DNA from 2 places in the Pseudomonas imrae genome. Region 1 is predicted to be linked to the other one. Evidence: predicted binding sites of a transcription regulator. Region 1 holds the regulator's gene; the other holds the start of a gene.
The links. The regulator sigma-54, encoded in region 1, starts transcription at its own class of promoters, with help from an activator protein. The targets are predictions, from matches to a motif close to ANTGGCATNNANNTTGCTNT.

Region 1 (5,750 bases):
GACATTCAATACCCTCGACGGTCAGGGCATCAAGATGCTGATGGCCTCTGGCGTGCAAACGGCAATCATCAGCGGCAGAAAAACGCCGGTTGTGGAACGCCGCGCACAAAATCTGGGGATTCCTTACCTCTATCAGGGCCGCGAGGATAAACTGGTGGTTCTGGATGAGCTTCTTGGCAAACTGAACCTAAGCTATGAGCAAGTCGCTTATCTGGGTGATGACTTGCCTGACCTGCCGGTGATCCGCCGTGTCGGCCTGGGCATGGCCGTAGCCAATGCCGCAGTATTTGTGCGCGAACACGCCCATGGCATTACCCAGGCCCGCGGCGGCGAAGGCGCCGCCCGCGAGTTCTGCGAGCTGATCCTGCGCGCACAGGGCAGCCTTGAAGCGGCCCACGCCGCCTACCTATAGAGCTATCTATGCTGAGTAAAAAGATTCGCAACTTTTTGATATTCGGGACCATCGCCGCTCTGTTCCTGGCAGTGGGCTACTGGAATATCAGCCCGGAGCGCTTCCTCGACCAGCCTGTTGCGCGGGTCGACGGGGGCGCCATCGACTATTACGCCACCAACGCCTACAGCGTGCAGTTCCTGCCCGATGGCAAGGTGCAATACGAGATGACTTCGGACAAGGTCGAACACCTGAAGGCCACGGAGGTCACATTGCTGACCAACCCAGACCTGAATCTGTATCGCGGCACTGAATATCCTTGGCACGTCACCAGCAAGCGCGGCGAAGTCAATCCGGACGGCACCGAAGTGGAATTGATCGACTCCGTACGCATTGCCCGCACCGATGCCGAGAATCGCCAGACCGTGATCACCAGCAGTCGCATGACCGTATTCCCCCAGAAGCAATATGCGCAGACCGAGCAAAACGTTAGAATCGACGGAGCTGGCGGTGTATCGACTGGCAAGGGAATGAAAGCGTATTTGAAAGAAAGCAGGATACACCTGCTATCGAACGTAAGAGGACAGTATGAGGCTCGTTAAAACCCTCCCTATTTTGCTCGGCCTGGGCGCAGCACTGGGAAGCGTGAGCGCCTGGGCCCTGCCGAACGATAGCCAGCAACCGATCCACATCTCGGCTGACGATGCGCAACTGGATGACAAGCAAGGCATCGCGACCTACACCGGTGGCGTGATCATCACCCAGGGCTCGATGAAGATCACCGGTAACAAGGTGACGCTTACCCGCACTGCCAATGGCGATATCGACGTCGTGACCTCGGTGGGCAACCTGGCTTATTTCGAGCAGAAGCAATCGGCAACCGACGCCGGCCCGATGAAAGGCTATGGCAAGACAATCCAGTACCATGCCCAGCAAAACCGCATTGTACTGATTGACCAAGCCAAGGTCCTGAGCACCGACGGTAACTCCACGGAGGGTGAAAAAATCACCTATGACACCGTGAAACAGGTCGCCAACGCTGGTCGCGCCAATGGCAGCAACGTCACTACGCCACGTCCACGCATCGACATGGTTATCCAGCCGAAGAAGAAGGCCCAGTAATGGCAACCCTGAAAGCCCAGCATCTGGCCAAGGCCTATAAAAGCCGTCAGGTCGTGCGCGACGTCAGCCTGTCGATCGACAGCGGCCAGATCGTCGGCCTGCTTGGCCCCAACGGTGCAGGCAAGACTACCTGCTTCTACATGATTGTTGGCCTGGTCCAGGCGGATCAGGGGCGTGTATTGATCGACGACCTGGATGTCAGCCACCAGCCCATGCACGGTCGCGCCCGCGCCGGTATCGGCTATCTCCCTCAGGAGGCGTCGATCTTCCGCAAACTGTCAGTCTCAGACAACATCATGGCAATCCTTGAAACTCGCAAGGAACTGGATCGCGACGGCCGCCGCAAAGAGCTGGAAAGCCTGCTGCAGGAATTCCACATCAACCATATTCGCGACAACCTCGGCATGAGCTTGTCCGGCGGCGAACGTCGCCGCGTGGAGATCGCCCGCGCCTTGGCCACTGCACCGAAATTCATCTTGCTGGATGAACCTTTTGCCGGTGTGGACCCAATCTCGGTGGGCGATATCAAGCAGATCATCCATCACCTCAAGGCCAAGGGCATTGGAGTATTGATCACTGACCACAACGTGCGCGAAACCCTGGATATCTGCGAAACCGCTTATATCGTGAACGATGGCCAACTGATTGCCGAAGGTGACGCCGCCACTATCCTGGCCAACGAACTGGTCAAGGAAGTTTACCTGGGCCATGAGTTCCGCCTGTAAACACCATGGTGTCATGGCTCAGCGCCAGAGAGCGCGCAAGTCAATAAAAACCTCATAGTTTTTATTGTTACCGCGCTCTAGGCAAAGCCACCGATATCAGGCATATAATTTGCTTATGTTTGGCGCTCACGCGCCCTGTCGTGGATGGCGCACTGCGCCGGCGAATAAGGTGTTAAGCCCCTGCCATGAAACCATCGCTAGTCCTGAGAATGGGCCAGCAGCTGACGATGACACCGCAGCTGCAACAAGCCATCCGCCTGCTCCAATTGTCGACCCTGGACCTGCAACAGGAAATCCAGGAGGCCCTGGAGTCCAATCCGATGCTCGAACGCCAGGAAGAAGGCGACGACTTCGATAACGCCGACCCCCTGGCCGACAACATCGAGCAAAAACCCAACACCGACGTGCAGGAACCCTCCTATCAGGAAACCGCCCCGACGGTGGATAACCTCGAAGAAGGCGAATGGAACGAGCGTATTCCCAATGAACTCCCGGTGGACACAGCCTGGGAAGATGTCTACCAGACCAGCGCCAGCAGCCTGCCCAGCAACGACGATGATGAGTGGGACTTCACCACCCGCACCTCTGTCGGCGAGAGCCTGCAGAGTCATTTGCTGTGGCAACTGAACCTGGCACCGATGTCAGACACCGATCGCCTGATCGCCGTAACCCTGATCGACTGCATCAATAACCAGGGCTACCTGGACGAAACCCTTGTAGAGATTCTTGAGGCTTTCGACCCGGAACTTGACATCGAACTGGACGAAATCGAAGCCGTCCTGCACCGCATCCAACAATTTGAACCGGCCGGCATCGGCGCCCGCAACCTCAGCGAATGCCTGTTGTTGCAGTTGCGTCAGTTGCCTGCCAAGACGCCGTGGCTGACAGAAGCGCAGCGATTGGTCACCGACTATATCGACTTGCTGGGCGGCCGCGATTACAGCCAATTGATGCGCCGCATGAAGCTCAAGGAAGACGACCTGCGCCAGATCATCGAACTGGTACAAAGCCTCAACCCTCGCCCTGGCTCGCAGATCGAGTCGAGCGAGGCGGAGTATGTCGTTCCGGATGTAATCGTGCGCAAGGACAACGAACGCTGGCTGGTAGAGCTCAACCAGGAGTCAGTGCCACGCCTGCGAGTCAACCCACAATACGCCGGCTTCGTCCGCAGGGCAGACACCAGCGCCGATAACACGTTCATGCGCAATCAGTTGCAAGAGGCCCGCTGGTTCATCAAGAGCCTGCAAAGTCGCAACGAGACCTTGATGAAAGTGGCCACACAGATCGTCGAGCACCAGCGTGGCTTCCTGGAATACGGCGATGAGGCGATGAAGCCGCTGGTCCTGCACGACATTGCCGAAGCGGTAGGCATGCACGAGTCGACTATTTCCCGAGTGACCACACAGAAATTCATGCATACCCCACGGGGTATCTATGAGCTGAAGTACTTTTTTTCCAGCCACGTCAGCACCTCCGAAGGCGGCGAATGCTCGTCCACAGCGATCCGCGCGATCATCAAAAAACTGGTTGCCGCGGAAAATCAGAAAAAGCCGTTGAGTGACAGCAAGATCGCTGGTTTACTGGAGGCACAAGGCATTCAGGTCGCCCGTAGAACCGTCGCCAAATACCGCGAGTCCCTTGGAATCGCGCCGTCCAGCGAGCGTAAACGGTTGATGTGACGGGTGGGCCACAGCGTTCCAGTGGCAGGCATTTGCCTGCCGCTTTATGCACTGGCAACGAAGGAGAAGCTGTATGCAAGTCAACATCAGTGGACACCAGCTGGAAGTCACCAAACCCCTACGTGAATACACCGAGAGCAAGCTGAACAAGCTTGCGGGGCATTTTGACAAGATCACCAACGTGCAAGTCATCATGGAGGTCGATAAGCTCAAGCAGAAAATCGAGGCCACCTTGCACGTACCGAACGCCAAACTCGTCGCCAACGCGGAACATGAAGACATGTACGCGGCAATTGACTCGCTGTACGACAAGCTGGACCGCCAACTCATAAAGCATAAGGAAAAGAATCTGCACCTGATGCAAGGTACAGGTCGTTAACTCTCCCCCCATGATCCGACTTGAAACCATCCTGACCCCCGGCCGTTCGCTCGTGAACGCGCCGGGCGGCAGTAAAAAGAAAGCCCTCGAACAGATTGCCAACCTGATCGGTCGCGAAGTGCCCGAGCTGGAGATGCAAGATGTCTACGAGGCCCTGATCGCCCGTGAAAAACTTGGCTCAACCGGTTTTGGCAACGGCATCGCAATCCCTCATTGCCGACTTAAAAGCTGCGAGCAGCCCGTCAGCGCCCTGCTGCACCTGGACGCCCCAATCGACTTCGACGCCATTGACGGTGAGCCGGTAGACCTGTTGTTCGTTCTGCTGGTCCCGGAAGCGGCCACCGATGCACACCTGGAACTACTCCGGCAGATCGCCAGCATGCTCGACCGCAAGGATGTACGCGACAAATTGCGCAGCGCCAAAAGCAATGAGGCGCTCTATCAGGTTGTCCTGGATGAACAAAGCGGGCAGTAATCATGCGTTTGATCATCGTCAGTGGCCGTTCCGGCTCGGGCAAAAGCACCGCCCTTAATGTCCTCGAGGACAACGGCTTCTACTGTATCGACAACCTGCCGGCCGGCTTGCTGCCTGAGTTGGCCGAGCGTGCATTGATCCACACGGAACTGGCGCAGCCGCTGGTGGCGGTGTCCATCGACGCTCGCAACCTGCCCAGCCATCTCACACGCTTCCCGCAGCTACTGGAAGAGGTGCGCAGCAAGCACATTCATTGTGATGTGCTGTACCTGGATGCCGACGAAGAAACGCTGCTCAAGCGTTTCTCCGAAACCCGTCGCCGCCACCCGCTGAGCAGCGCGAACCGCTCACTGGCCGAAGCCATCGAAGACGAAACCAAGTTACTGGGACCGATCATTGACCTGGCTGACCTCAAGATCAACACCACCAGCCTGAACCTTTATCAACTGCGCGATGCCATCAAGCTTCGGTTGCTGAACCAGCCAGAGCCGGGGACTGCCTTTCTGGTCGAGTCCTTTGGCTTCAAGCGAGGCATGCCTGTGGATGCCGACCTGGTGTTCGACGTGCGCTGCTTGCCCAACCCTTACTGGAAGCCGGAACTGCGCGATCAGTCAGGCCTGGACCTGCCGGTGGCCGAGTATCTTGCCGCACAACCGGACGTCGAGGAGATGTTCCAGGATATCTCCAGTTACCTGCTTAAATGGCTGCCACGCTTTGCAGCCAGCAATCGGGCCTATGTCACTATTGCCATTGGCTGCACCGGTGGCCACCACCGCTCTGTCTACCTGACCGAGCGCCTGGGTCAGGCCTTGCAGAAAATCCTCAAGAATGTCCAGGTCCGCCACCGCGACCTTAGCTGAAAGGAACACACCCGCGATGCCCGCTCTGGAAATTGAAATCATCAACAAACTGGGCTTGCATGCTCGTGCGTCAGCTAAATTCGTTGGGGTCGCAGGTCAGTTTCCTTGCGATATTCGCG
Region 2 (5,750 bases), 770 kb from region 1:
AATGGCTGACGTGTGTTTCGAGGCATTCATACATGCACGCCATCAGCTCACCATATTTCCTGAAGCCGAGCCGATGCTGCTAACGCTGCGCCAGCATTTCCTGTTGGGGGTGATCACCAACGGCAACGCGGATGTGCAGCGCGTTGGCCTGGCGAATTACTTCCACTTCGCCCTGCGCGCCGAAGATATCGGCATCGCCAAGCCGGATACTCGATTGTTTCAGGAAGCCCTCCAACGCGGGGGCGTAGACGCCAGCGCGGCAGTGCACGTTGGCGATCACCCTGGCGATGACATTGCCGGTGCGCAGCAGGCCGGGCTTCGCGCAGTGTGGTTCAACCCGATGGGCAAGGAGTGGGAAGGGGACAAGCTCCCGGATGCACAGATTCTCAGCCTGGCTGAGCTGCCAGCGCTGCTCAACAACTGGAAGTAACGGTTGCAGCAACACTGAAAATCAAAATGTGAGAGCGGGCTTGCTCGCGATAGCGGTGGATCAGCCTCACATGTGCCGACCGACACACCGCTCCCACACAAGCCCAACTCCCACATTGATATGCGGCGACTTGCAGGCATGAAAAAGCCCGCAGCGACGGCGGGCTTTTTCAGCAAACACGTCAGCGGCCTTAGATAGGGCGGCTGCCGTACTTGTTATCCGGCTTCTTCGGCGGATCAGCCACTACGTTGGCCTCGACTTCGACCACCTTGCCGCCTTTGGCGAGGAATTCTTCCATCGCCCGGGCCAGCGCATCGCGCTCTTTGTTCTTGGCTTCAACGCTTGGCAGTTCATCTACAGAAACTGCAGCCTTGGCCTTGCCCTTGGCAGCCGGAGCCGGCGCATCATCGCCACCGTCGTCATCTGCCACGTCTTCGGCAGCCGCCTCAAGCCCCTCTTCGGTGTCGTCTTCGTCACCTACTTCGAGTTCGTCGTTTTCCAGATCATCGTCGCTCATGTTCTACCTCATGACTTGCGAAAAGCAGATTAGTTATAGCCCAGCTTCGCCATCTGTCGAAGGCCGCCGGAAAAAAATCAACGTCCACCGGATAACCAGTGGCTTATGCCCCATCACCGTGCAAGGTGGCGAGGACTTTACGGGCACCGCCATGATCACGGTGCTCGCCCAGATAAACGCCTTGCCATGTTCCTATTGCCAAGCGGCCGGACTTGATCGGCAAACTCAGCTGGCAGCCCAACAGGCTGCCCTTGAAGTGCGCCGGCAGATCATCCGGACCTTCGTCGTTGTGTTCATATCCCGCCATACCTTGCGGCACCAGCGCATTGAAAAAACGCTCGAAGTCTCGGCGAACTGCCGGGTCGGCATTCTCGTTGATCGTCAACGAAGCCGAGGTGTGCTGAAGCCACAGATGCAGCAGGCCGACTCGACAAGCCTTCACTTCAGGCAAGCTCGCGAGCAGCTCGTCCGTTACCAGATGAAAGCCTCGGGGCTTTGCCCGCAGGGTAATCAACGTCTGTTGCCACATACAGTTCTCCGCCCATCGGCGCGCATTCTAGCGCGCTCTGGGAAAAAACAAAGTGCCGAATACGCCTACATGCCTGTAAGACATTCGCACAGTGAAATGTGCCTTGTGGATCCCGTCACAAACTTGAATAAAAAGTCTCACAACCTCTGGTGACTGACAAACGCCAGACAAAAAAAAGCCCGGCGAACCGGGCATTTTTTTTACGCGTATTTACAAGTTGTAACCGCGCTCGTTGTGCTCCGCCAGATCGAGGCCAACCGCCTCTTCCTCTTCGGTCACACGCAGGCCGATCACCATGTCCAACACTTTGAGGATCACATAGGTGACGATCCCCGTGTAGATCACGGTAAACCCAACGCCCTTGGCCTGGATCCAGACCTGTGCCGCGATGTCGGTCACCGTGCCGAAGCCGCCCAGGATCGGTGCAGCAAACACGCCGGTCAGGATAGCGCCGACAATACCGCCGACACCGTGTACACCGAAGGCATCCAGGGAGTCGTCGTAGCCCAGCTTGCGCTTGAGGCTGGTGGCGCAGAAGAAGCAGATCACGCCCGACGCCAGGCCAATCACAATGGCACCCATCGGGCCCACCGTACCGGCCGCCGGAGTAATCGCCACCAGGCCGGCAACCACGCCCGAGGCGATGCCCAGTGCGCTCGGCTTGCCGTGGGTGAGCCACTCGGCAAACATCCAGCCCAGTGCAGCCGCAGCGGTGGCGATTTGAGTCACCAGCATCGCCATCCCGGCCGTGCCGTTGGCCGCTGCAGCGGAGCCTGCGTTGAAGCCAAACCAGCCGATCCACAGCATGGCCGCGCCGATCAGGGTGTAACCCAGGTTATGCGGTGCCATCGGGGTGGTCGGGTAGCCTTTGCGCTTGCCGAGCACGATGCACGCCACCAGGCCAGCCACACCGGCGTTGATATGCACCACGGTGCCGCCAGCGAAGTCCAGCACGCCCCAGTCCCACATCAGGCCGCCGTTGCCGCTCCAGACCATGTGTGCGATTGGCGCATAAACCAGGGTGAACCAGATAGCCATGAAGATCAGCATGGCAGAGAATTTCATGCGCTCAGCGAACGCACCGACAATCAGCGCCGGAGTAATGATCGCGAAGGTCATCTGGAAGGTGATGAACACCGCTTCCGGAAACAGTGCCGCAGGCCCGGTGATGCTCGATGGGGTCACGCCCGCCAGGAACGCCTTGCCCATGCCACCGAAGAACGAGTTGAAATTGACGACGCCCTGCTCCATGCCCGTGGTGTCGAACGCGATACTGTAGCCATAGACGACCCACAGAATGCTGATCAAGCCGGTAATGGCGAAGCACTGCATCATCACGGAAAGGATATTTTTGGAACGGACCATGCCGCCGTAGAACAGCGCCAGGCCAGGAATAGTCATGAACAGCACCAGCGCGGTGGCTGTCAGCATCCAGGCGGTATCGCCGGAATTGAGGACTGGAGCCGCCACTTCGTCTGCCGCCATGGCCAGGCTGGGCATTACGATGGACAACAGGGCTCCTAGCCCTGCGAATTTACGCAGAGTCATATTGTTTTCTCCTGGGGCGTTGGGGTTTGGCGGCTTAGATTGCGTCGGTATCGGTTTCGCCGGTACGGATGCGAATAGCCTGTTCCAGATTGACCACGAATATCTTGCCGTCGCCGATCTTGCCGGTGTTGGCTGCCTTGGTTATCGCCTCGATGACCCGATCAAGATCCTTGTCGTCAATGGCGACATCAATCTTCACCTTCGGCAGGAAATCGACTACGTATTCCGCGCCGCGATACAGCTCGGTATGACCCTTCTGCCGACCGAAGCCCTTGACTTCAGTGACGGTAATGCCCTGCACGCCGATCTCGGACAGTGACTCGCGTACATCGTCCAACTTGAACGGCTTGATGATGGCAGTGACTAGCTTCATGAAAACTCTCTCCCGAATTGGTGGACTTGCCCCAGGAAAACAAACCCGTCTCAAGTCTAAGCGCAGTGCCTGGCTTTGTAACGCATCGTCGCCTCGGCAATTGCCATTGCGACGCCAGCTAACCGCTGGGGACGAAACATGTACCCTGATCCGTCAGTGCACTGCATTCGTCACAGCGACTGCATCAGTGCATGGGTCATGATCGTCTAAGCAGAAACCTTGCCAGCTCCGTAAAAATCATAGAAATCAATCCGTTGCTCACATATGCCGGATGAAGGTGCGTGGCGGCGATGCCGATACGCACAAAAACAGTGCGTCACAGCCCTGGCCTGTGCGCGAAAAGCGTGCGACTGCGGCGGTGAAAAGGCTCTGGACGCTGCGTGTTACACTGGCGCCCAACAGTTTTCCGGAATATCTCCCATGCTCGCGCCCAAAGACCTCCTCGACGCCCTGAGTGGCCACGCCTCTCGCCTGTTCAGCGGCGACACTCCACTGCCCCGCAATGAAATCGAAAGCCAGTTCAAGGCGCTGTTGCAAAGCGGCTTCAGCAAGCTCGATCTGGTAAGCCGGGAAGAGTTCGATAGCCAAATGGTGGTCCTGGCCCGCACCCGTGCGCGGCTGGAGAGCCTGGAGACGAAGGTGGCGGAGTTGGAAGCACGGTTGAGCCCTGCCCAGGAATAACCTGATACGACTCATATCAAAATGTGGGAGCTGGCTTGCCTGCGATAGCGGTGTGTCAGACAAGAAATAGATATCCGGCGGATTGCTATCGCTGGCAAGCCAGCTCCCACACTGGCTCTGCGTTCAGTTGGGGATACGTTCTGTAAAACCTCGGCACTTCGCTCGCCTTTCTCTCGTCTACCCTTGAAAAACCGCAGGACGCGGCCCTCTAATTCAAGGAACGAGCATGTCTCTTGCCATCGTCCACAGCCGTGCCCAGATTGGCGTCGAAGCCCCCGCAGTCACCGTCGAGGTGCATATGGCCAACGGCTTGCCGTCTCTGACGCTGGTGGGGTTGCCAGAAGCAGCGGTCAAGGAAAGCAAGGACCGGGTGCGCAGTGCCATTCTCAACTGCGCGCTGCAATACCCTGCTCGCCGGATCACCCTCAATCTCGCGCCCGCCGACCTGCCCAAGGACGGCGGGCGTTTTGATTTGGCCATTGCACTGGGGATCCTGGCCGCCAGCATGCAGGTGCCGGCGCTGATGCTCGATGACGTGGAATGTCTCGGTGAGTTGGCCCTGTCTGGTGAAGTACGGGCGGTAAAAGGTGTGTTGCCCGCGGCCCTGGCGGCACGCAAGGCGGGACGTACCTTGATCGTGCCTCGGGCCAATACCGAGGAAGCATGCCTCGCTTCCGGCCTGAAGGTAATTGCAGCAGACCACCTGCTGCAGGTGGTGGCGCACCTGAATGGGCAAGTGCCGATTGAACCCTTCAAGTCCGACGGTTTGCTGTACTTGAACAAGCCCTACCCCGACCTCAGCGAAGTCCAGGGCCAACTGGCGGCAAAAAGGGCTCTGTTGATTGCGGCGGCGGGCGCCCACAACCTGCTTCTTTAAAGCTAGCATTGGACCTCATATTTTCGTCAAGGCGGGGGACTAATCGTGGCGCTCAAGCCACGTGTGAATACGCAATCCTCCGTTCTGGTCTACCATCATCCTGCCACTACTACAAAATAATGCTGGCTGGGTATCAACCGACATATAAAAAATGCAATTGTCAGCACGGAGCGCAGCAATGATAAGTAACATTCAAAAACTCAAAAACTTCGGGATATTCAAAAACTATAATAACAAGGCGACCCAGAACTTCGGGCGGTACAATCTTGTATATGGTTGGAATGGCACAGGAAAATCAACACTTTCAGGTCTTTTCTCCTCCCTTGAAAAGCGGACTACTAATCCGAGCTTTACAGGCTCAGAGTTCACTATTACAACAGATGCTGGGTCGACAGTAACAGAAAAAAATCTAGCTACCAGCAACCTTAATATTCAAGTTTTCAATCAGAAATTTGTGCAAGACAACATAGATTGGAACAGCTCCGTTAAAAGCATACTGCTAGTGGCTAAAGAAAAGATAGACGAAATTAAAAAACTTGAAGAGCTTAAGAAGCAGGTAAAAGAAAAAGACGCAAAATACACTATTGAAAATACTTCGCTCGGCCGACTTGTCACTGACCAAGCTAAATTCATGACGGATAGTGCAAGGCATGTTAAGACTGGATTACAGTCAATTGATACGAGTGATAGCTACTACTTAAATTATGACAAGCGAAAACTAGAGGGTTTCATAGGTCGAAATAAAGAAAAAATTGACGACCCGACTTCTATATTACAAAAAGACAAGATAGTTGA

Region 2: glnK (P-II family nitrogen regulator) is a predicted target of sigma-54. The motif match lies at 3,605-3,624, and genes of this name have one in related genera.

Annotation. Positions count from the first base shown of each region.
Region 1 is NZ_CP110853.2:4,481,240-4,486,989, forward strand. It holds gene OQ460_RS20305 (KdsC family phosphatase) at 1-412, shown strand, start outside; gene lptC (LPS export ABC transporter periplasmic protein LptC) at 421-993, shown strand; gene lptA (lipopolysaccharide transport periplasmic protein LptA) at 980-1,513, shown strand; gene lptB (LPS export ABC transporter ATP-binding protein) at 1,513-2,238, shown strand; gene OQ460_RS20325 (RNA polymerase factor sigma-54) at 2,424-3,917, shown strand; gene hpf (ribosome hibernation-promoting factor, HPF/YfiA family) at 3,991-4,296, shown strand; gene ptsN (PTS IIA-like nitrogen regulatory protein PtsN) at 4,307-4,771, shown strand; gene rapZ (RNase adapter RapZ) at 4,774-5,631, shown strand; gene OQ460_RS20345 (HPr family phosphocarrier protein) at 5,648-5,750, shown strand, end outside.
Region 2 is NZ_CP110853.2:5,247,176-5,252,925, forward strand. It holds gene OQ460_RS24015 (HAD family hydrolase) at 1-430, shown strand, start outside; gene sutA (transcriptional regulator SutA) at 621-947, opposite strand; gene OQ460_RS24025 (secondary thiamine-phosphate synthase enzyme YjbQ) at 1,051-1,476, opposite strand; gene OQ460_RS24030 (ammonium transporter) at 1,687-3,024, opposite strand; gene glnK (P-II family nitrogen regulator) at 3,059-3,397, opposite strand; gene OQ460_RS24040 (accessory factor UbiK family protein) at 3,818-4,078, shown strand; partial or broken gene OQ460_RS24045 (magnesium chelatase domain-containing protein) at 4,305-4,952, shown strand; gene OQ460_RS24050 (AAA family ATPase) at 5,134-5,750, shown strand, end outside.